DNA from 2 places in the Porcipelethomonas ammoniilytica genome. Region 2 is predicted to be linked to the other one. Evidence: predicted binding sites of a transcription regulator. Region 2 holds the regulator's gene; the other holds the start of a gene.
The links. The regulator HrcA, encoded in region 2, represses chaperone genes, less so after heat shock. The targets are predictions, from matches to a motif close to TGTTAGCACTCNNNNNNNNNGAGTGCTAACA.

Region 1: a site for HrcA is predicted at 8,424-8,454, ahead of OCV67_RS02390 (co-chaperone GroES). Genes of this name have one in related genera too.

What each region holds. Positions count from the first base shown of each region.
Region 1 is NZ_JAOQKH010000002.1:166,782-179,326, reverse strand. It holds gene OCV67_RS02430 (FtsK/SpoIIIE family DNA translocase) at 1-911, opposite strand, end outside; gene OCV67_RS02425 (undecaprenyl-diphosphate phosphatase) at 938-1,813, opposite strand; gene OCV67_RS02420 (ClpP family protease) at 2,002-2,757, opposite strand; gene rsmI (16S rRNA (cytidine(1402)-2'-O)-methyltransferase) at 2,925-3,752, opposite strand; gene OCV67_RS02410 (tRNA1(Val) (adenine(37)-N6)-methyltransferase) at 3,752-4,492, opposite strand; gene OCV67_RS02405 (S1C family serine protease) at 4,673-5,962, opposite strand; gene OCV67_RS02400 (sensor histidine kinase) at 5,952-7,421, opposite strand; gene OCV67_RS02395 (response regulator transcription factor) at 7,441-8,142, opposite strand; gene OCV67_RS02390 (co-chaperone GroES) at 8,485-8,769, shown strand; gene groL (chaperonin GroEL) at 8,808-10,436, shown strand; gene OCV67_RS02380 (hypothetical protein) at 10,525-11,643, opposite strand; gene OCV67_RS02375 (tetratricopeptide repeat protein) at 11,835-12,545, shown strand, end outside.
Region 2 is NZ_JAOQKH010000002.1:26,743-39,287, reverse strand. It holds gene OCV67_RS01760 (hypothetical protein) at 1-1,363, opposite strand, end outside; gene OCV67_RS01755 (sugar transferase) at 1,378-2,724, opposite strand; gene OCV67_RS01750 (MntP/YtaF family protein) at 2,884-3,504, opposite strand; gene OCV67_RS01745 (biotin--[acetyl-CoA-carboxylase] ligase) at 3,584-4,564, shown strand; gene hrcA (heat-inducible transcriptional repressor HrcA) at 4,808-5,851, shown strand; gene grpE (nucleotide exchange factor GrpE) at 5,844-6,389, shown strand; gene dnaK (molecular chaperone DnaK) at 6,444-8,288, shown strand; gene dnaJ (molecular chaperone DnaJ) at 8,392-9,564, shown strand; gene OCV67_RS01720 (efflux RND transporter periplasmic adaptor subunit) at 9,749-11,167, shown strand; gene OCV67_RS01715 (ABC transporter ATP-binding protein) at 11,180-11,866, shown strand; gene OCV67_RS01710 (biotin/lipoyl-binding protein) at 11,863-12,545, shown strand, end outside.

The DNA of each region.
Region 1 (12,545 bases), 140 kb from region 2:
ACGGGCTTGTCAGATTCAGACTGTAAAACTCCATCAATAGGTATGTCTATTGCCGAACCGTTCTGACTGCTCAATTTCGGCGGTTCAAAATCAGGAAGATCAATATTATCATTCGCATTTACCGGAACGTCAAAATCAAAATTATCGTCCGGCACCGTATCACTTTCATTATTTTGGGAATTTGCAAGAGAAATAGCTTCCTGTTCCTCATCATACTCCCATTCCTCATATGCGTCAAGTATACGGTTTTCCTCCCGAAGCTCCTGCAGCGAATGATACATTTTGACAAACGGTTTGTAAAAGAATCCGAAAAACTGAAAAAGCGTCAGATTGGACAGAAGCATTATGAAAATAAACAGAAGAACACAAACTATGATCTTAGCGCCTACATTCCCAAAAAACTTAAGCAAAGGCCATGCGATCAATGCACTTAATAAGCCGCCGCCTTCCAGATTTGAACCGGATTCATAAAGATATCTGCATTTTTCAGTAAAGCTGCTGCCCTGTGCTTCTCCTGCAAACATTATCTGTACCACAGAACTGCAAAGCAAAGTAAGACCGATACCCCACATTGCTCTTCCGGCTACGGTTTGCTGGGATCTTTCCATGCTTATAAGAATCGCCGTATAGACAAGTATGACCGGCACTAAAAATACCGATACGCCGAAAAGTCCTCTGAAAAGATTATGTATAAAATACCAGCCGCTGCTTCCTTCAATTACAGTAAGAAGAAAAACCAGAATTCCCGCCGCAAACAATATTACGGACCAGAACTGATTTACCGGATCCTTCTGAGATTCGGTTTTAGATCCGGCAGACGGTTTTGTCTGAGCTTTTTTTGTATTTCCGCCCTTTTTTGCACCGCCTGACTTTGCTTTGGAAGAGCCGCCGCTTTTTTTACTTCCCGCCACTGTTATTTTCCTTTCGTATTCTAAAATTATTTTTTCAGATAGTCAACAAGATTCATTCCAACAGCATGTTCAAAAATTCCTATTCCAATTACTACTACGCCTAAAATCAAAGTATAAACCGCAAAAATCTTGAATTTATCCGATTTCACAAGCCAGTTAACCATTTTTATCGCACAAATTCCTACAATTGCTGAAACAATAAATCCAACTGCAAAATTTAAAGGCTCTATGTCCATTGCTTTCTGATCCACAGCGTCTTTAACCTGCAAAAGACAGCCGCCTAAAATTGCCGGTATTCCCAGAATAAATGAATACTGAACCGCTGTTTCCCTTTCAAATCCGCAGAAAAGTCCGCCGGAAATTGTAGAACCGGAACGTGATACGCCCGGAAGCAGTGCTACACCCTGAAAAGCGCCCACTGTTACGGCATTTTTAACCGTAATATCACCGAATTTTTTATTTCCCTTAACGCATCGGTCGGAAAGAAATAAAATAGTTGCCGTATACAAAAAGCAGATACCCTCAACAATAATATCACTGTCTTCGGACACTCCCTCGAAAAAGTCCTTGAATATGTAAAAAGGAATAAGCATAAGAAGCGAAATTATCATCATTATTATCGCCCGTCTCGGAGGATTCATTTCCTTCCATTTGAACTTTCCTGTAAAGATATCCTTTATCATAAATCCCAGCTCTTTAATAAGCTCCCAGATCGTTTTGCGGAATGCAGTAAACACTGCAACCAACGTACCAAGATGAAGAACTGCCGAAAACAGCAGTGCACCCTCTCCGCTGTTGCCTGTAAAGTGCTGATAAAGTGATAGATGTCCCGAGCTTGATACCGGAAGAAATTCCGTCAGTCCCTGTATAATTCCCTGCATAATCGCTTCAAAAATATTCATTTTGCCCTCCTGATATGTAGCGGAAATCATTTCCGCATTTGTATATTTTGTTTGTAATACTCATCCTGTTCAAGGTAGTGAAAAGGGTCCGTAATGCATATTTCCTCATTTTTTTTAATATTTTCCATATTCTTGGAAAAATCGTAAAAAATGTCTGCCGGACTGATAATTGTATGAAGCACCATTGCTTAGTCCTCCTTTTTTTCATTATCAGGATACTTCTCACCAGATTCTTCAATAAGTGAATACAGGCAGTCAATAGCGTCGCTTAAACCGCCCAGACTGTCAATAAGTCCCAGTTCAACAGCACGTTCGCCGTCTACAACCGTTCCCATATCCATCGTGAGTTCTCCTGTCTGCAACATCAGATTCCTGAAATCCTGTTCGCTGATATTGCTGTTAGAGGTTACAAAATTTACAATTCTGTCCTGCATTTTATCAAAATACGAAAGCGTCTGAGGTACTCCCAAAACGAGTCCGTTCATTCTGACAGGATGAATTGTCATTGTAGCCGAGGGAACAATAAAAGAGTGCTTAGCGCTTACCGCCAGCGGTACGCCGATTGAATGACCGCCTCCTACAACCAGTGAAACCGTTGGAGTTTTCATTCCCGCAATAAGCTCTGCAATAGCAAGACCCGCCTCAACGTCTCCGCCTACGGTATTGAGAATTATCACCAGTCCCTCAATGCTGCGATCCTGTTCAATTGCCACAAGCGCCGGAATAATATGTTCATATTTCGTAGTCTTATTCTGGGACGGCAGAACATAATGCCCCTCCACCTGACCGATAACGGTAAGACAGTGAATAAGGTGTTTGGCATTATGGGGAACCACTTCTCCGGTTTTTTCAATCAGCTCTGCCTGATCAAGTCTTTCCTCTGTTTCACTTTCTGAATTATTATCGTTGTCCTTTTCATTTTCATCGTAATCCTGTGTATTCATAACCTATGACCTTTCTTAATAGAATATTTCTATTATTTTCATAAAAGTCAGATTTATACACTCTTACTTATTCTTATAATTATAAACCATTTTGCATTTAAAGTCAAATTACAAAAAGTATAAATTTTACTGATAAAATGCAAAAGGCACGCATAAAAGCGTACCTTTCACTTATTTACAACAGCCGAATAAAGACTGCCCTTAGAAAAATTTGTATCCTTTGCTATCCTTTTGCATGCTTCAGACGGCTTCACACCCTCGTTAATCAGACCTTCCGCCATTCTTACTGCCTGTTCAAGGGTAACGCTGCCGTTATCTTTACGCTCCTGAGCGCCTTCCACTACCAACACATATTCGCCTTTTGGATTGTGCGACTCATAATAGAAAATTGCCTCGGAGACTGTCATTCTCAGGATTTCTTCATATACCTTTGTCAATTCACGGCAAAGAGAAATTTTTCTATCCCCGAAATATTTAAGAAAATCTTTCAGCGTATTGCGAAGCTTATGAGGAGCTTCATAAAAAATCAAAGTTCTCGTATCGTTTTGTATATTTTCAAGATGCTCGTATCTCTGTTTTTTATTAACTGATAGAAAGCCCTCAAAGGAAAATCTTGAGGTACTAAGTCCTGAAACCGCAAGAGCGGAAATTACTGCGCTCGGTCCGGGAACAACTTTAACATCAACCTCGTTTTCAGCACAAATCTTTACAAGATCCTCACCCGGATCGGATATACACGGCATTCCGGCGTCGGTTACGATCGCCGCATTTTCACCGTTCTTTATACGTTCCATTATACTTAAGGCACAGTTTTCTCCGCTGTGCCTGTGATAGCTTACAAGAGTTTTTTTTATGCCGTATCTGTTAAGCAGCTTCAAAGTAACTCTGGTATCCTCTGCGGCAATAAAATCTACTGATTTGAGGGTTTCAAGCTGCCGGAACGTTACGTCCTCCATATTTCCTATCGGAGTTCCCACAACATATAATGTTCCCATTAATTGATTTCCTTTCTGTCAAGTCCCATACTATATATCTTTTCCATTTCCTCCGAATATCCTGATTCGTTCCACACGTAAAGCTGCGGCAAAACTTTCATAAAGGGCTTTGACCCTTTTTTACCTTCAATCAGAAAAAGCCACGGCGCAGTATCGGGATTTTTACTTACAAATCTAAGCCTTTTAGGTTCGATTCCATTGTTTTTCATAGCCGAAATTACATCGCTGAGCCTTTCAGGTCTGTTGCAAAGGCAAAGCCGTCCGCCGAATTTAAGCAGCTTTGCCGCCGCACGGCATACGTCGTCAATATTACATAAAATTTCATGCCTTGCTATCTTGTGAGCGTCAAGATTGCTTTCTATACCTGCCTTTGCAGCTTTATAGGGCGGATTACAGGTAACAAGACTGAACTGTCCCAAAGGCGCACCGTCCCACAATACTTTTAAATCGGCGCATATTGGAATAATACTGTCAATTTTATTTTTATCCAGACTTATTCTAAGCTGTTCTATAGCAAGCGGCTGAATATCTAAAGCATATGTAATTTTCGGAGGTTTTTCTCTTTGCATAATCAGAGGTATAATTCCGCATCCCGTTCCCAAATCACAAGCCGTATCGTTTAGTTTATACTCCGAAAAATTCGCCAGCAGAAATGCGTCCGTACCAAAACCATGCTCACGGCTTACGCATATACTGATTTTTTCAGACAGCTTTTCAAACTCAAATTTATTTTTTTCCACATACACCTCCGAAGTCAGAAAACGTTTAAACTACCAAATAAATAATATCACAATACCGGAAAAATTTCAATACTTTCAAACTTATATTTTAGCAGATATGCGTGTCTTATATATGCTTCATGTTGAATATGTACAGCATAAAAGTAAAAACCGGCACAGATTTTGTACCGGTTAAAAAATTTAAAAGTCACCCGACGTGTCGGTCATTAGCTTAAATTCAATTTCAAAATACGTAATCTTTCCGCTTTTATCGACTCTAGCACACTCTGCTTTTATCTTATCTCCGCCTTTTTTACCCTTGAGCAGCTGATTCAGTTCACTGTAATCAGCTATTTGCTGTCCTTCTATTGAAACAATAAAATCACCGTTTTTAAGCTCGGTATTTGCAATATCACAGTCCTTGCTTATATCGCTTATCCACAGACTACCCTCAAGTTCTTCAGGTATATCAAATCCGTATTTATCTTTAAATTCAATATTTGCATAATCAGCATATGCTGAATAAAAAGTAATTCCTACTCTCACTCTTCCGCTTACATATCCCTGAGAGATCAATTCTTCAATTATCGGCTTTGCTTCATTGATAGTAATGGCAAACCCCAGTCCCTCCGAATTAACAGCCGCATATTTTGACGAAGTTATGCCGATTACCTGACCGTAAAGATTAACCAAGGCTCCGCCGGAATTTCCGGGACTTATCGCCGCATTAGTCTGAATACAGTTCATTTCAAAGCTTGTTGCATCAGTCTTGATTTTTCTGTTCAGACCTGAAACTATTCCATCAGTAATAGATCCCGTCAATCCCGCCGGATTTCCTATTGCAACAACAGCTTCACCCTGATTGACCTCGTCGGAATTTCCCAGCACTGCCGCCGATAAATTTTCTGCGTCGATCTTTATCACCGAAATATCTGTTTTAGCGTCCCGCCCTACGATTTCGGCAGTATACGATTTATTATCATAGGTATTGACTACATATTTTTCCATGCCGTCCAATACATGAGTATTAGTTACAATATAACCATCCTCGGTAATAATAATTCCCGAACCGCTTCCCGACACAATATCCGTTTCCTTTGTTTTATATGTATATATTTCCACCACCTGAGGTCTTACTACCTGAACAAGTCCTTCGACTGTATATCTTCCGGTTTCATCAGTAAGCTGTTGATTATCTGTCTCAGGCTTGTGTTCTGTCCGCAGAATAATATTTCTTCCCTGAAATTCCGGTTCAAATCCTGCGAGGTTTCCGCGGTTTATATCCGAAACTATACAGTAAACGGTCAGAACGCACACAACAATAAAAATCATAGCCAGAAATATCGCCGCTGCCGGAATACGGCGTTTTTTCTCATCAGATACCGACTGATTTCCGATATTATTGAGAATATCATTTTCAATAATATCAAAACGTTCACACTCTTCTGCAGCTGTACTGCGATCATCGTTATTTTCAAAATTATCGTTCATTTTTTTCTCCATTTATCGGTTTATTCTCACTGTCTTCATTATCTTCGGATTCCGCTGCCGGGACAACGTTAAATTTATCTACAGGAAATGTCAGCAGGAATTCCGTATATTCGTCCTGATTGCTTTTAAGAATTATACTTCCATGATGAAATTCCACAAACTTTTTAACAATTGACAATCCAAGACCTACGCCTGAGGTATCATGACTTCTGGAAAAATCCGTTTTATAAAATCTGTCAAAAATCCTGGACATCTCCCTGCCTGAAATACCTCTGCCGGTATTTCCAAACCATAAATATATATTGTGCTGATCGCTATGGGTATTTAACTTTATTACTCCGCCGCTGTTCACAAATTTTACTGCATTGTCCACTAAATTATAAACTATCTGATACAAAATATCTTTATCACCGTATAACATTATTTTCGGACTGTCTATACCCTCAACGGTTACATTTTTATCCTCGATTTGTTTTTCAAACATAAAGAGAGTTTCAACAAACAACGCAGTCAGATCCACCATTCGCCGATTAAGCTGCATATCTCCCGATTCTATTCCGGAAATTTTCATCATGGTATTAATTGATCTGACCATTCTGTTAGTCTGATCCGAAACCCTTACCAGATATCTTCTCTGCTGGTCTCTTTCAATAGTTCCGTCAAGAATACCTGTAACAAAACCGTTTATTATAGTTACAGGAGTTTTCAGTTCATGTGAAACATTTGACATAAATTCCAGTCTGTGTTTATTGTTTGAAGCAATTATCTCTGTCATTTTATTCATTGCGGATATTATAGATGCAAGCTCCATGTCAGATGTCTCCGGAAGAGTCTTATCGGTCGTTCCGGTCTCAACAAAATCCGATGCATATTCATTCAGTTCCATCAGTAAATTAAACTTTCTGCGTTTCACAAGATAAAGTATTACTGAAAAAATAATAAATACTACAGTTATTGAAATAATCAGAACCTCTCCGATCCTGATTACCGAACGGTAATACTCGTCGGCAGGTTTCAGTGCTATAAAATATACTCCTCCATCGCTTAGAACAGACGGCATTTTTTTGCTGTAGATTATTACTTCGCTGTTTACAATATCAAATTCCGCCGCATTTATAAGTCTTGACACTGTTTCAGGCTTATATTTTTCCGTATCCGCCTCGGATTTAACAATAATACCGCCGTCTTTGTCAAGTATATAATAATTAGTGTCAAACACGTCTGAATATACAGCAAAAAAACGCTCCATATCCGATACTGCCGTCTCTCTGCTGTCAGATGAGTTTAAGCATATTTCAAAATTTTTTATAATTGTGCGGGCCGTCTTATCTATCTCATTATATTCAGACTTTTTTACATAAGACGCTGAAAACGCAAAAATGGAAATTCCTGTAAATACTGCTCCCAAAGTAAGCATTGCAATTGCAGCCAGATACTGAACAATAAGCTGTTTTTTCATACTTTTCTGTCTCTTTACGTCAGCTGCGTTCTTCATCGCATTCAAACTTATATCCCACTCCCCATACTGTTTTCAGCGCCCATTTGTCTGAAACTCCCTCTAGCTTTAAGCGAAGCCGCTTTATATGGACGTCTATGGTTCTGGAATCGCCGTAATACTCAAATCCCCACACCTCGTCAAGAAGCTGATCTCTTGTAAATACCCTGTTGGGATTGGAGGCTAAAAAGAACAAAAGCTCAAGCTCCTTAGGAGGAGTTTCAACCACCTTGCCGCGCACCTTCAATACATACCTTGTCAGATTGATATGCAGATTATCATAAAATAATTCTCTTGATTCCGACGAAGAAGTTGTCTGTCCCACTCTTCTTGAAACAGCCTTGATCCTTGCCAGCACTTCTTTTGTGTCAAAGGGTTTTACTATGTAATCGTCCGCACCCAGTTCCAGCCCGAGAACCTTGTCGAAAACCTCTGATTTTGCCGTAATCATCAAAATAGGCGTATTATAATTTTTCCGTATTTCACGACAAATCTGCCAGCCGTCCATACCGGGAAGCATTATGTCAAGCAGGATAATATCAGGTTTTAAGGCATAAAACTTAACCATACCCTCTTCGCCGTTATTTGAAATTATAGTACTATACCCCTCTTTTTCAAGATAAATCCTCAACAAATCACAAATATTTTTATCATCATCAATTATCAGAATTTTTCCAAGTGACATTTTTTCTTCCTTTTCCTTAACTATATTCAATAAAAACGTGCTAATAAATGGTTATCCTCTTCACTTGTAATACATATATTTTTATTTAATATTAACAAATTATGTGTTAAAAGTCAATACTTATAATATTATAAAAAATAACCAAAATATTTTTCCAGTTATCCTTTGTATAATTTTAACATTAATTTATGCCAAATCTAGTCTGGCATTGTCTATAAATACAAAAATCATTTATATTCTTAAAATCCCCTTGATTTTTCTGAGAAAGTTGGTAAAATAGTAATTAGCACTCAGAGAGTTTGAGTGCTAAAAAAGCTAATAAAATTTTCAGGAGGAATAAATATGACTATCAAACCATTGGCAGACAGAATCGTTATTAAAATGACAGAAGCCGAAGAAACTACAAAGAGCGGTCTTATACTGGCGGCTGCTTCAAAGGAAAAGCCTCAGGTTGCAGAGGTTGTTGCTGTAGGTCCGGGCGGAGTCGTTGACGGTGAAAAAGTTGATATGTATTTAAAAGTGGGCGACAAAGTTTTACTGAGCAAATATGCCGGTACAGAAGTCAAGGTTGACGATGTTGAATACACAATCCTCCGTCAGTCCGAGGTTCTGGCAATAGTAGAATAATCACATTTTAATTTATATTGTAAAGGAGAAATGTTATCATGGCAAAGGATATCAAATACGGCGAGGAAGCCAGAAAATCTCTTCAGTCAGGTATTGACAAGCTGGCTGATACTGTAAAGATCACATTAGGTCCTAAGGGAAGAAACGTTGTTCTTGACAAAAAATTCGGTGCGCCTCTCATTACAAACGACGGCGTAACAATTGCCAAGGAAATTGAACTTGAGGACGCATTTGAAAATATGGGCGCTCAGATGCTCAAGGAAGTTGCTACAAAAACTAACGACGCTGCCGGAGACGGTACAACAACAGCAACACTTTTGGCTCAGGCAATGATCCGTGAAGGCATGAAGAATATTGCAGCAGGCGCTAACCCGATGATCGTTAAAAAGGGTATGGCAAAGGCTGTTGAAACAGCAGTGGGTACCGTTATTTCAAATTCAAAGAAAATTGAAGGCAGCGACGATATCGCAAGAGTTGCAACAGTTTCTTCAGCTGATGAAAATGTAGGCAAACTTATCGCAGACGCTATGGAAAAGGTTACAGCTGACGGCGTAATTACAATTGAAGAAAGCAAAACTGCTGAAACCTACAGCGAAGTTGTTGAAGGCATGCAGTTCGACAGAGGCTACATTTCTCCTTATATGGTTACAGATACAGAAAAAATGGAAGCTGTTTACGACGATCCATATATTCTTATTACAGATAAAAAAATCGCTTCAATCCAGGAAATTCTTCCTCTTCTGGAACAGCTTGTTCAGTCAGGCAAAAAGCTTGTGATCATCGCTGAAGACATCGAAGGCGAAGCTCTTACAACTCTTATTCTCAACAATCTCAGAGGCACATTCAAGTGCGCAGCTGTTAAGGCTCCGGGATTCGGCGACAGACGTAAGGAAATGCTTCAGGATATTGCTATTCTTACAGGCGGTCAGGTAATTTCAGAAGAACTCGGTCTTGAACTTAAGGATACAGCTATCGAACAGCTTGGACGTGCAAGACAGGTTGTTATTAACAAGGAAAATACAATTATTGTTGACGGTTCCGGAAACTCTGACGATATCAAGAACAGAACTGCTCAGATCAAAGCTCAGATTGAAACAACAACATCTGATTTCGATAAAGAAAAGCTTCAGGAAAGACTTGCAAAGCTTTCAGGCGGTGTTGCAGTTATCAAGGTAGGCGCTGCAACTGAAATCGAAATGAAAGAAAAGAAACTGAGAATCGAAGATGCTCTTGCAGCTACAAAGGCAGCCGTTGAAGAAGGTATTGTTGCCGGCGGCGGTACTGCTCTTATCAATGCAATTCCTGCTGTTGAAGAGCTTATTCCTTCACTGGAAGGCGATGAAAAGACAGGCGCTCAGATCGTTCTCAGAGCTTTGGAAGAACCTGTTCGCCAGATTGCACTCAATGCAGGTCTTGAAGGCAGCGTCATTATAGATACTATTAAGCGTTCAGGCAAAACAGGCTATGGTTTCGACGCTTACAATGAAACATACGTTGATATGATTCCTGCCGGAATCGTAGATCCTACTAAGGTAACTCGTTCCGCACTCCAGAATGCAGCTTCAGTTGCCGCTATGGTTCTTACAACTGAAAGTCTTGTAGCTGATATTCCTGCACCGGAACCGGCTCCTGCAATGCCTCAGGGCGGTATGGGAATGGGATATTAATCCGATAACCTCCTCTTATTTAAACTATATATGTCTGAAAAGACGAACCGACTTCTGCATAATGCAGAGGTCGGTTTTTTTGCTGATTTCATTCTGTTTGCCCTTTTAATGTCCATCCGGCATAGTTAGCTGTCATAACATTTAGCATATCCGCATATTCAAGCTCGGAAATATAAAAACCGATATAAAGTGTATCATTGCCCATATCGCTTGTACTGCCTGAATCCACCAGCTTTTCATTATGAAGTATTACAGCATAAAAGCTGTCCTTGCATATCTGATAAATATCATCTGACTCATAATAATCGTCCGGATTTATAAAATCCGATATATTAGAACCACCCAATTTATATCCGTTCATATTTGCTGAAAGCGTTTCTTCAAGCTCTTCTTTTGTAAGACCGTATTCTTCCATAGTCGACAGTTTATCAAAAGCCTCCTGACCGTAATACACCTCATATGTTCCCGTACAGTAAGGCATGTTATGATCCTCTTCTAATTGATAATAAATAAATTCTCCGTCAGATCCAAGACAAAGCTCCGAACCATCTTTGGCAATAAATGTATTTCCGCTGATATAATCCCCTGCTGCAATATTAAACGACGCTGTTTTTGTAATATCACGTACATCAACCGAAAGATCATTTTCACTGGGACTCTGACCGGCAAATGTAACAACCGTATTCTTCTGAGGAACAATCAAAACATCAATTGAAAAGAAAATACCATTTACTTTCATATCTATTCTGCCGATATATGATTCCAAATTATCAGACGTAACAAATGATGTAAGAGTATCATCAGACCTGACTATCTCATTGCTTTCAGAGTATATATCCTTCAGATGCTGAAAAAATTCTTCAGGAGTATAACTGCCTAAACTTGAAACGCCCTGAAGCTGGTAAACATTTTTTTCGTCCGGCGTAGCAAATGTGCCCTCATGACCATTCAAAGGCTTCCAGCTAGAGTCAACCATAAAGGAAACATTGTCGACTGTACATGTCTGATACGACAATGCTTCTGTTGCCTGTTCCGCAAACGCCTCCGTATTGATTTCTGTTGTTTCCTCGGACAGTTCTGATGTAACCGATGTTTCAGCAGAGCTTTCATCACTGCTTTCGATTGTACTTTCTTTTTTAGTATTTCCGCACGCTGTCAGGGCAACAGATAATGCAAGCGCCAATATTGGTAAATAAAATTTTTTCATGAAACAAATTCCCCCTTATACTAGTAATTTTTATAATTATACTATATTTTTTAATTAAAGTCAAAAATACTCAAAAACTGAAAAAATTAAATACTATGAAAATTATCTCCAGTTTTTCAACACTTTTCTATTGATTTTTTATTCAAAATGTAGTATAATAAAATTATTATATTTATGTTAGGAGAAAAATAATGGTAAATGATATTATAGAGGAAATTAAGAAAGGACTTACCGGAAACGCCTCCCATGACGCAAATTATCTTCATGATCAGGCAATGAAGTACAGAAACCATGAAAATTCGGAAGAAATCCTCCGCATACTCAGCGACATGACGTTCGATCTTCTGCCTGACGATAAAAAAGAAGCGCTGCATAACGCTATGTTTATAGGCGACAAAAGAATTGATCAGGCGTACAATGAAGTAAATAACCTTTTTAAAAACAGAAAGCTCGACGAAGCCGCCGAGCTGATGAGTAAAATTGAAAAACAAGCTGATACATACTTTGACCACACGGAAAAAACTAAAAAATATTCATTCAGAAACCGTTTTGACGAATACCTTTTCGTAGAACTTTATAAGCCGGAAAAGCAGTATGAAAGAACTCCTTTTGATTTCTGCACTTATCTTGCCTTTTACGGATATATCCTTGTTGAAATGAAAAAGCCTGAAGAAGCGGTAAGGGTTCTCGAAAAGGCAATCAAATATAATCCTGTGAACACCGGACCCCGTTTTGAAATGGCTGAATGCTATAAAGTTCTCCGCAATCCTGAAAAGCTTTTTGAGTGCGTAAAAGAAACACTTAAAATCGCTTCCACTCCGGCAGATATCGCTAGATGCTACTGCAATCTTGGATATTACTGTATTGATATCAAGGATTATGATTCAGCTGTATGCTTCTAT
Region 2 (12,545 bases):
GAAGCTTTATTCCGATTACAGAATCAAAACCATTGATAATAAACAGACCATCTGTTTCCAGCATGGTTTTAACACGGGCATATATTTTTTTGCGGTGGCTGTAATCAAGGTGATTCACATAATTCAAGCCGTTGATGACGTCAAATATGCCTTCATGCGTATCGCTTATACGGCATCTGTTTATATTTTTGCCTGAAAAGTAGTAATTTTCTGCTGCATTGACCGCCGTTTTTTCCATTATGCTCAAACAGTTATAAGGATATTCACGGGATCTGAGTAAGGCTTCAGTGCCTGCTGTTTCTTCAGAGACGTCTGTAAATTTCTTTCCGGAAGCTTCAAGAACATGATTTAACTGACTGAAAGTAACCGCACCGGACGGTACTGACGTTTCCATACTCTTTTCAATCGTTCTGACGATTTTTCCGCTCATAAGCTTGTCAGCCGAAATGAGGGATACGCAGCGGAATCCTTTTTGAACAAAACTTCTATAGGTACTGTCTGACAGGGTGATATAGGTATGAAGCCCACAGTCGTTGAGAAACTTAAGATTTTCAAGTTCTTCATCAGATATATTCTCAAACGGTTCGTTGCCTGTTACAATAATTACAGCTGATTTCAGCGCCAGTTTTTTGGGTATCTGAAGGTTTTCGGTACAGATAATGCTGAAATTTCCCTGCGGTTCGCAATTGTCTTCCATACGATTTATTTTATAAATTGAGTTTCTGCTGAGATTACCGTACAATACAGCCGCATATCTGTCTTCCCCGTAAAAATCAATTACAACCTTGTCAAAAGCGCTCATTGCGGAAAATTCACGGCTTAATGCGTTATACAAAAATTTTTCAAGCTCGGTATTTTCGGACAGTCCGACAGAATTTCTTGCCGTTTCTATTTTTTCATAATACCCTATACAGTTGGAAATATCCGCCTCCTTGCAGCCTTTCGGACAATCCGCAAGCCTTGCGCCGGGAGAAATACTCAAGGCGTAATTTTCCAGCTTCTCCGTATATTTTCCCAGACCGCCGTCCATTTTTTCTATCTGATTGGAATTCAGCGTAGACCGCAGGCGCACTGAATCAAGTTCCTTTTTCATTGCAGAAAGAACCGCCGCCGTTTTATGTCGGGCATCGGTTTCTTTTTCCAGACGCTCCTCAAGCTCACGGCAGTATTCCTTCAAATCGGATACTGTCTGAATCAGCTGAAAATTAAGTTCATTCTGTCTTGCTCCAAATTCGCCTAGTGCATTGCCGCCCTTTTTCCTGCTCATTTTCTTTACAAATCCGGAATCGTTTTCCGATTCAGATTCATTATATGCAGGTTCGGCATTAATAAGATTTTCTATGTTGTTCTCCAGTTTCTTCAAATCAATTCACCGCTTTAATATTTTTCTTTATCCGCCTCGGAATTCATTTCTCCGGGAGATATCATTGTTTTTATGGTCATAAGAATTATCCGCAGATCCATAACCATTGAATAGCGTTCAATGTACATAAGATCCATTTTCAGTTTGTCATAAGGAGTCGTATCATAAACGCCGGTTACCTGTGCATATCCTGTAAGTCCCGCCTTTACTTTTAAACGGAATTTGAATTCCGGCATTTCTCTTTCGTATTTTTCAGTAAGCTCCGGACGTTCCGGTCTTGGTCCTACTACGGACATATCCCCTTTGATTATATTGAAAAGCTGCGGAAGCTCGTCCAGCCTGCATTTTCTCAAAAATTTTCCTACTCTTGTGATCCTTGAATCCGAACCGGTCGCCAGCTGAGGCACTCCGTTTTTTTCGGCATTAGGTATCATGCTTCTGAATTTATATACAAAAAATTCCTTTCCGTTAATGGTAAGTCTTTTCTGCTTGTAAATTATACTTCCGCCGTCGTCGATTTTTATTGCAGCTGCAATTATAAGCATAAACGGAGACAGAATAATCAGACCTATTACTGATACCACAATATCAAAAATACGCTTAAAAAGACGCTGTTCAAAGGAAAGTCCACTGTTTCTGCACAGCAGCAGCGGAGAGTCAAAAAGATTTATATCAGTACCTCCCCTGATAATAATATCGGAAATTTTCGGAGAAATATATATTCGCTTTGAATTTTCAAAACAATACTTTATAATATCGTTTCTTGTCTGACCGGTTATATCACAGATAATAGCTCCGTCAAATCTCAGTATTTCACTTTTTATTTTATCCATATCTTCATGAATGTTAATGGATTCACAGATCATATATTTATCTTCACGCCTGCTCATTTTATTGGTAAGCGTTTCCGCATTGCGGCTGCCGTATATTATTATAAGCTTCCTTGGAGGATAAAGCTTTAAGTATATTTTATTGTTGGCAGCTATCCACAGTGCAATAATTATTAAATCGGTAGCCGTCATTATAAACATAGGAAAAACCTTCATAAAGTCACGTCCGATAGCGCTTATCTGAAAATAAGTGATTATATTGACCGCTACCATGGAAATCGCCTGTGAATAGAGCATATCCGTCCGCTTCAGATATCCCATTGTAAGACCGCCGTAAGCCTTGAAAAAAATCATGGTAAGGATTACATAGATAAGAATTACCACCCAGTTTCCGCGTCTGTAAAACGGAAGAACTATCGCATCACTGTAATATTCGTACCATATATACATAAAATCCGCCGCCAAAGCGGCAAGTAAAATCAAACTTGAAAAGAATGATACTATTTTTTTATACTGTTCATTATTCTTCATCAGAAAAACTCACTTTAATATTCAAAGATTATAAGCAAGCAATCAGCTGCACTTACATTTATATCATTATAGCAAAATACGTCCTGATAGTCAATAGACGGAAAACTTTTATACTAAATTTGTAATAATTTATGCTAATACCTTTATAATTTAACAATTTTATCCTATTAACTTATATGCCGCCAACACTATAAGAAATACACCTGAAACCCAGGAAAGATCTGGCCCTTTTTTGCTCAGTCCTTCGCCGAGCTTTCCGCCGGCGGCTACTGCCATTAATCCGAATATAAAGCTTAGTAGACACACTCTTAATATATTTGCACCGGAAAGTCCCGCACCCAGTCCGCCGGATACGGAATCCACTGACAATGCCAGAGCAAGAGCCACGGCTTCTTTGGGAGACAATATTTTAGAACGGTCTGCGTCTGCTTTGGTTTCATCTAAATATACGCTTATGACAAATCCGATATTGAAACAACTAAAGGATACCTTCCCATTTCCCTTATGTTTTCTTAAAATGGATTTAAGACCGTTCTGACAAAAGCCGGTAATGCCTATTATGCCTAAAAGTACCGCCCCTGCGGTACGGCAGAAGCTTTCGGGAATAAACGCTCCGGCAGCAGCTGATATCAGCATTGAAGCCGTAAGAACCGCCGAGCTTATAATACTGATCACAAAGGCGGAAACGGCAGGTATTTTTATTTTTCCGGTACTGTAAGAAAGTGCGGCGAAAAATGCGTCGGTTGACATAGCCAGAACAAGGAGCATATCCTCAGTCACTTTTATTTCCTCCCTTGTTAAAATCGGGTTTATATGTTATTATTTATAATATGAATAAACTTAAGAAAGGGTGACTGAAATGTCCACTAAAGAAAAGGTAATGGAAGAGCTTCTTAATTCAGACGATTATATTTCCGGAGAAACACTTGCGCAAAAACTGGGTGTAGGAAGAAATTCGGTATGGAAAGCGGTTAAACAGCTTCAGGAAGAAGGCTTTGATATACAGGCAATCAACAACAAGGGCTACATTTTAAAAAGCACCGGAGATATTTTAAACCGTGAAATTATAAAAAGCTTTCTGGATAAAACTGATGACAGAGAAATAATCGTACTTGATGAAACAGATTCTACAAACAACTACGCAAAGGATCTAGCAAGAAAAGGAGCAAAAAATGCAACAGCAGTAATTGCAGACTGTCAGACTGCCGGTAAAGGAAGGATGGGAAGAAGTTTTTGTTCTCCTCATGGAACAAGTATTTATCTCAGTATTATTCTACGCCCTGAAACCGATATGGAAACCTGTCAGCTGATAACCTCCTGTGCGGCAGTCGCTGCGGCACAGGCAATCGACAAGGTGTGCGGCACAGACGTAAAAATCAAATGGGTAAACGACCTGTTTTTAAACGGTAAAAAAATCTGCGGTATTTTAACCGAAGCTTCGGTAAACTTTGAAACCGGACAGCCGGAATATGCAGTAGTAGGAATCGGAATCAATGTAAAATCCATTAAAAATATTTTTCCGGAAGAACTTATGAATGTTGCTACATCAATTGAAGACGAAACCGGAAAAGCTCCGTCAAGAGCTGAAATTATTGCTGAAATACTGAAAAATATAGATATACTGACAAAAAATCTTTCAGATACTTCCTTTCTGGAAAATTACCGAAAACGCTCATTTATTATAGGACAAAGAGTGTCAGTTTCCAAGCTCGGCAGTGAAAAAACCGCCCTTGCAATCGGTATAAGCGATAATGCCGGACTAATCGTCCGCTATGACGACGGCACTGAGGAAACTCTCAATTCCGGCGAAGCAAGAATTTTACCTCCCTTACATTTTTGAAAAAAAGTAAAATGTTACATCTAAAATTCACACTCGAGTAATATTGGTGCAGTTATTTGATTCAGGCAAAAATTCCACATTTCAGGTTGGCTTTTACAGCCGATTTTTGTGCATTGTGATGAAAATGCATAAACCCCTTGACAATTGAGCATAATAGTGTTAAATTATATTTAGCACTCCAAGAGGATGAGTGCTAACACTCAAAATCAGGAACTGCCAGCAGAACAAAGGAGGCGCCGGACTGTGAATGACAGAAAATTAAAAATTCTTGCAGCTGTCATAGATGAATATATAATGACCGGCGAACCGGTAGGTTCTAAAGCAATAGCTTCTCTGCCTGAAATAAACGTTTCCGCCGCAACGGTAAGAAACGATATGGCAATGCTTGAACAGCTGGGATACCTTGAACAGCCGCATACCTCTGCGGGACGCGTTCCGACGTTCAGCGGATACAGGCTTTACATTGACAAAATAATGAAAACTCAGACTCTTCCGGATGACGAAGTAAAACGCCTTGACAAAATGCTGGAGGATCAAGGCGCAGTTACCGAAGAACTCGTAATACAAAGCGCCGCTACTGCTCTTGCAGAGCTTACGCAGTGTGCGGTGGTCGCTTCAAACGCCGCTCCGAAATTTTCGGTAATTTCAAAAGTTGAAGTTATCCCTACAGGCAAACGGCTTTATGTGATACTTCTCATTACTTCAAACGGAAGTATAAAAAACAAGGCGTGCAGGCTCGAATTTGACCTCACAAACGAACAGCTTGAATTTTTTACAAATTATATCGAAGAAAATCTTCAGGGAATATCCATATCTGAGCTGTCAGATGAAATGCTTAACAGTCTGGTCGAAGCTCTGGGAACATATATGTTTACCCTTTCTCCTTTGGTTCAGGGAATTTATGAACTTTCAAAAGACCTGAGAAATAAGGAACTGACAGTAAAAGGTGAAAAAAATCTTCTCTCTTGCGATGAACTGGACAAAATGGATATAGTAAAATTCATGGACCGCAAATCCGAAATCGAAGGATTTCTGGACGATTCGTTCAGCGGTATTCATGTAATGTTCAGCGAGGAAAATGACGGATTCGTGATCGGAAATTCCAGCATGATAGTTTCAAATTATCAAAAAGGTGATAAAACAGCCGGTTCACTGGGTATAATAGGTCCTGTAAGACTTGATTACGCAAAAATAATTCCTTATATAGAATACTTTACAAATAAAATTTCGGATCTGATTTCCGAAGATGATGAAGCTACAGACAGAAAGGACAATGACAATGAGTGATGAAGAAAAAATAAAAGAACCTACAGAAACGACCGAAGCTCCCAATAAAAATATGGACATAGATGTTGAAATAAGCGAAGACGGTTCCGGTGAATTACAGGAAAAAATCGACGAGCTTACTTCTCAGCTTGCCGAAGCAAACGACAAATATCTGAGACTCTATGCGGAATATGATAATTACCGCAAGCGTACAACAAAGGAAAAAATGGAAGCCTACGGCGACGCAACTTGCAGATGCATTGCGGAGATTCTTCCGGTAATTGACAGCTTTGAAAGAGCAATTGAGGCGGAATGCACTGACGAATCCTATAAAAGCGGTATGCAGATGATCTACACCAATTTCATTGATGTGCTGAAAAAAATAGGAGTTACTGAAATGGAGGCGTTGGGCAATGAATTTGATCCGAATCTTCATAACGCAATAAAGAAGACGGAAGACGAAAACTTCGGTGAAAACACAATTTGTGAAGTTTTCCAAAAAGGTTATATGTTTAACGACAGAGTGATCCGCCATGCAGTTGTAGCGGTGGCAAATTAATTTTAACGATATCACATAATTTTAAACGGTATATATGAGAAAGGAAGATTTATCATGGGAAAAATCATTGGTATTGACTTAGGTACAACAAATTCATGCGTAGCAGTTATGGAAGGCGGCAGCGCCGTTGTAATCCCTAACTCCGAAGGCGCAAGAACAACTCCTTCAGTTGTTGCTTTTTCTAAAAACGGTGAAAGACTTGTAGGTCAGGTAGCTAAGCGTCAGGCAGTTACAAATCCTGAAAAGACAGTTATTTCAATCAAGCGTCATATGGGTTCTGACTACAAAGTAGATATTGACGGTAAATCATATACTCCTCAGGAAATTTCAGCAATGATCCTGCAAAAGCTTAAATCAGATGCAGAAGCGTATCTTGGAGAAACAGTAACAGAAGCTGTTATTACAGTTCCTGCTTACTTTACAGACGCTCAGAGACAGGCAACTAAAGACGCCGGTCAAATTGCAGGTCTTAATGTAAAGAGAATTATCAACGAACCTACGGCAGCTGCACTATCTTACGGTGTTGACAAGGAAGAAGACCAGAAGATCATGGTTTACGACTTAGGCGGCGGTACATTCGACGTTTCGATCATCGAAATGGGCGACGGCGTTACAGAAGTTCTTGCAACAGCCGGTAACAACCACTTAGGCGGCGATGACTTCGACCAGAGAATTATCGACTGGATGATTGCCGAATTCAAAAAATCCGAAGGCATCGACCTTTCAACAGATAAAATGGCTATGCAGAGACTTAAGGAAGCGGCAGAAAAATCCAAAATCGAACTTTCTTCAACTCCGACTTCACAGATCAATCTTCCGTTTATCACAGCAGACGCTACAGGTCCTAAGCACCTTGACCTTACTCTCACTCAGGCTAAGTTCAATGAGCTTACATCAGATCTCGTACAGTCCACAATGGGTCCTGTAAAGCAGGCTCTCTCAGACAGCGGTCTTTCAGCAAGCGACCTGCACAAGGTTCTTATGGTAGGCGGTTCTTCAAGAATTCCAGCTGTTCAGGAAGCTGTAAAGAGCTTTATGAACAAAGATCCGTTCAAGGGTATCAATCCTGACGAATGCGTAGCTTTGGGTGCTGCATATCAGGGCGGCGTACTCGGCGGTGACGTTAAGGAAGGTTTGCTCCTTCTGGACGTTACTCCTCTTACACTCGGTATTGAAACAGCAGGCGGAGTAAGCACTCCTATGATCCAGAGAAATACTACTATTCCTACAAAGCAGACTCAGGTATTCTCCACTTACGCTGACAATCAGACAGCTGTTGATATCAACGTACTTCAGGGTGAACGTGAATTTGCAAAGGATAACAAGCAGCTCGGTACATTCCGTCTTGACGGTATTGCTCCTGCTCCTAGAGGAATCCCTCAGATCGAAGTTACTTTCGATATAGACGCAAACGGTATCGTTCATGTTTCCGCTAAGGATAAGGGTACAGGCAAGGAACAGAACATTACTATTACTTCTTCAACAAATATGTCCAAGGAAGACATTGACAAGGCTGTCAAGGACGCTGAAATGTTTGCCGAAGAAGACAAAAAGAGAAGAGAAGAAGTTGATACAAAGAACAATGCTGAAAACTTTGTATTCCAGTGCGAAAAGGCTCTTAACGATTTCGGCGACAAGGTAACTGCTGAAGATAAAGCTCCTATCGAAGCTAAGTGCAATGAACTTAAAGAAGCTTTAAAAGGCAATGACATTGCAGATATCAAGGCTAAGCATGATGAACTTCAGAAGGTATTCGGCGAACTGGCAACTAAGGTTTACCAGAATGCAAGTCCTGAAGAACAGGCAGCTGCACAGCAGGCGGCAGCAGAAGCAGCAGGTGCGGCAGGAAATGCGTCAAATGACGACGGCGTTGTAGACGCTGACTACACAGAAGCTTAAAAAATACTAGCTGTGAGGGCGGATAAATTTGTCCGCCCGAAAGCTGTTTATACTCGATTGTAAAATAGTATAAAAGCACAGACAGAAAGAGGTGCGGTCAGTTATGGCTGATGAAAGAGATTATTATGAGGTGCTGGGGGTTCAGAAAGGTGCGTCTGATGACGAAATAAAGAAAGCCTTTAAGAAAATGGCAAGAAAATATCACCCTGACCTTCACCCTAACGATAAAGAATGCGAAGAAAAATTCAAGGAATTAAACAAAGCTTATGAAGTACTTTCCGATCCGGAAAAACGTCAGAGATACGATCAGTTCGGTCATGCGGGAGTTGACCCCAACTTCGGCAGCGGAGGATTTTCCGGAGGCTTCAACGGAGGCGGTTTCGGCGGAGGAGATATTTTTGAAGACCTGTTCAGCGGTATTTTCGGCGGAGGAGGCGGTATGAGATCTTCGGCACGCTCCAATGCCAACGCTCCCAGAAGAGGTCAGGATATCAACGCCAACATAAATATAAGCTTCATGGAAGCCTGTGAAGGCAAAAAACATGACGTTAAAATAAATAAAATGGAAAAGTGCAGCGAGTGCAACGGTACAGGCGCTGCGGCAGGTTCTTCTCCGCAAACATGTCCGGATTGTAACGGTTCAGGTACTGTTAAAGTCACTCAGAGAACTCCATTCGGTATGATCTCCTCTTCAAAAACATGCTCACGCTGCGGAGGAAAAGGAACGATCATTTCAAATCCGTGCAAAAAGTGCGGCGGTACTGCAAGGGTAAGAGTTTCAAAAACTATAAATGTGGATATTCCGGCAGGTATAGACGACGGTCAGATTTTGAGAGTCGGAGGACAGGGCGACAACGGTTTGAACGGCGGCCCGTCCGGCGACCTGAATGTTGTGGTTTCTGTAAGACCGCATCCGCTTTTTGTCAGAAACGGTTCCGATATTCACTGCGAAATCCCTATTACTTATACTCAGGCAGTTCTGGGCGACGAGATTACCGTACCTACTATTGACGGAAATGTTAAATACAATATAGCCGAGGGAACACAAACAGGCACTGTATTCCGTCTAAGAGGAAAAGGCGTTAAAAAACTCAGACGAAGCGACAGAGGCGATCAGTACGTCAAGGTCAATATTGAAGTTCCAAAAAATCTTAACAAAAAGCAAAAGGATCTTCTGCGTGAATATGAAGCATCTATGTCTGAAAGCGAAACAGAAAATCATTATGAAAAAAGAAAATCCTTTTTTGATAAACTTAAAGAAAAATTTAATCAGTAATGTCAAAGCAGACACTTTCGGTGTCTGCTTTTATGCTATAGACAGACTATAAATTTACATGAATACGACAAAGTTTAATGCTGATAATATTACAAAACAGAAACATATCATTATTATTATTGACTTTTATCGTACTATTGTGTATAATACAGTCATTACATAAAGACAAAAAGGGAGCATTTAAATGAATAAAAAAAAGAAAATTATAATTGCCGCCGTGTCGGCAGCGGCAGCAGTTGCCGTTGCAGTATCGGGAATTGCAATTTGGAAATTAAGCTCTGATAACCAATCAGGAGAAAAGGTTTTTGTAAGTCCCGTTGCAGATATAAACACAGTAAATATGATCTCATTAGGCGGGGACTGCTTTTCAGGCGTAATCGAATCGCAGAAAAGCCTTGATGTTAAATACGATACCTCCAAAACAATAAAAGAAATACTTGTTAAGGAAGGCGACGAGGTTTCAGAAGGTACAGAGCTTTTTACCTATGACGTTGAAGCTATGGAACTGGAATTGGAACAGGGCGAGCTTGAAATTGAAAAATTCAATAACGATATAGATTCTATGCAAAAACAGATCACGCAGCTTGAAAGCGACAAAAAAAACGCCTCAAGCGACGATAAATTTTCATATTCCGCTCAGATCCAAACTCTGAAAACCGACATTTCAAAAGCAGAATACGATAAAAAAGTTAAAAATTCAGAGCTTGAAAAACTGAAAAATTCAATAAAAAATTCTACTGTAAAGTCAGAAATGTCAGGAACAGTAAAAAAAGTAAATTCCCCGAATTCCGGTAACAGCAATCCGGAAGATATGTACGGAGAAAATACCGATGCAGACGTTGTAATGACTATTATTGCAAGCGGTGATTTCAGAGTAAAGGGAACTGTCAACGAACAGAATATGATGGCGATAAGTGCCGATATGCCCATGATCATACGTTCAAGGACAGATGAAACGGTAACATGGAACGGAACAGTCACTGAAATAGGCTCAGAACCTATTCAGGACAACAGCGGAGTAATGTACAGCGGAGATTCAGACGAAATGAGCACATCTTCAAAATATCCGTTTTACGTATCGCTGGACAGCAATGAAGGTCTTATGCTGGGTCAGCATGTTATTATTGAACCTGACTACGGACAATCCGGTATGGAAGAAAAAACAGGAGTATGGATTTATGAGGATTATATCGTCACAGACGACGACGGTAAAACCTTTGTCTGGGCTGCCGGAAAAAAGGACAGGCTTGAGAAAAAATACGTTGAAATCGGAGAAAAAGACGAAAATTACGGAGACTGCCAAATAGTTTCCGGTCTTACTGACGACGACAGCATCGCTTATCCTGCCGAAGATTATGAGGAAGGTATGCCGACTACCACCGATCCTGATGAAATAACCCCGGACGATGAAAATCCAGATGAAAATATTGACGGTTCAGACAGTATAGACGGTGAAGACGGCGGATTTTTAGATGAAAACGGCGATATTGTTCCTCAAATAGATGATAACGAAAATTCTGAAGACATTATTGACGGAGAAAACGGTGAACTTCTTCCTGAATCCGAAGATCTCGACGACGCCGGTATTGTTCCGGCTGAATAGGAGGTTTCTTTTATGGTAATTGATTTAAAGGAAATCTGCAAGGATTATATTCAGGGAAAAGAAGCTGTACCGGTACTGAAAAATGTAAACCTTTCTGTTGACAGCGGAGAATACCTTGCTATTATGGGTCCCTCCGGCTCGGGCAAGTCTACGCTTATGAACATAATCGGCTGCCTTGACAGACAGACCTCCGGCAATTTTATATTTGACGGCAGCGATATTTCAGTCTGCAAAGATAAGGAGCTTTCTGAAATAAGAAACAAAAAAATCGGATTCGTTTTTCAGAATTTTAATCTGCTGCCCAGACAATCAGCAGTGGAAAATGTGGAGCTTCCTCTGCTATATGCCGGAGTTCCCAAAAAGGAAAGACGTGAAATGGCAAAAGAAGCGTTGGTAAAAGTCGGACTGGAAGAAAGAATGAATTTTAAGCCCACTCAGCTTTCCGGCGGACAAAAACAGCGTGTTGCAATCGCAAGGGCAATGGTCAATTCCCCCGCTCTTCTCCTTGCAGATGAACCTACAGGAGCTCTGGATACAAAATCCGGCGAACAGGTAATGGAAATCTTTGAGAATTTAAACAGCGAAGGCGTTACAATAGTGATGATAACACACGAAAAGGAAATTGCCGAACATGCCAAGCGGATCATGTATATCCGTGACGGCGAACTATCCGAATCGTCCGGAGGTGATTCTCTGTGAAAAAAATAATTATAGCCGCCGTATGCGCTGCAGTTATACTCGGCGGAACCTTCGGCGCATATAAAATAAACGAATCAAGAAAGTCGAAAAAAGCCGTAGCCAAGGTTACTCCGGTTTCATTAATGACTGATTCCTACTGGGGCGACCAACTGGAGCTTTCCGGCGTGATCACCTCCGGAAACGTTCAGAAGGTTATGCTTGACAATCAAAAGCTTGTTGACGAAGTACTCGTTAAGGAAGGCGATACAGTCAAAAAAGGCGATCCCCTTATGAAATATGACATGACTGCCCTTGAGCTTGACGCCGCACAAAAAGAAAACGCAGTATCAATGGCTGAAGTAAATATAAAAACCGCCAAAAAAGAACTTACAAAACTTAAAAATCTGAAACCCTCCGAATTAATGCCGACAGAACCTGAGCCTACAGATCCTCCGGAACCTGTAATTCCCGAAAAGCCGTCCGTCAACAGGCTTGCTACTGTGGAAAACTCATCTATGGCGGTAACAGGCGACGGCAGTGCACAAAATCCTCTCGTCTTTATCTGCTCCGCTGAAACAGTGGTAAAAAAAGCGTATTTACAGACAATGATGCAGAATCAGACCTACAGCGTATTCAGAGTTTACGATGATTCAAATACGGCTATTTACCAATGGACAGTTTTCGGCGGATATATAAAAGA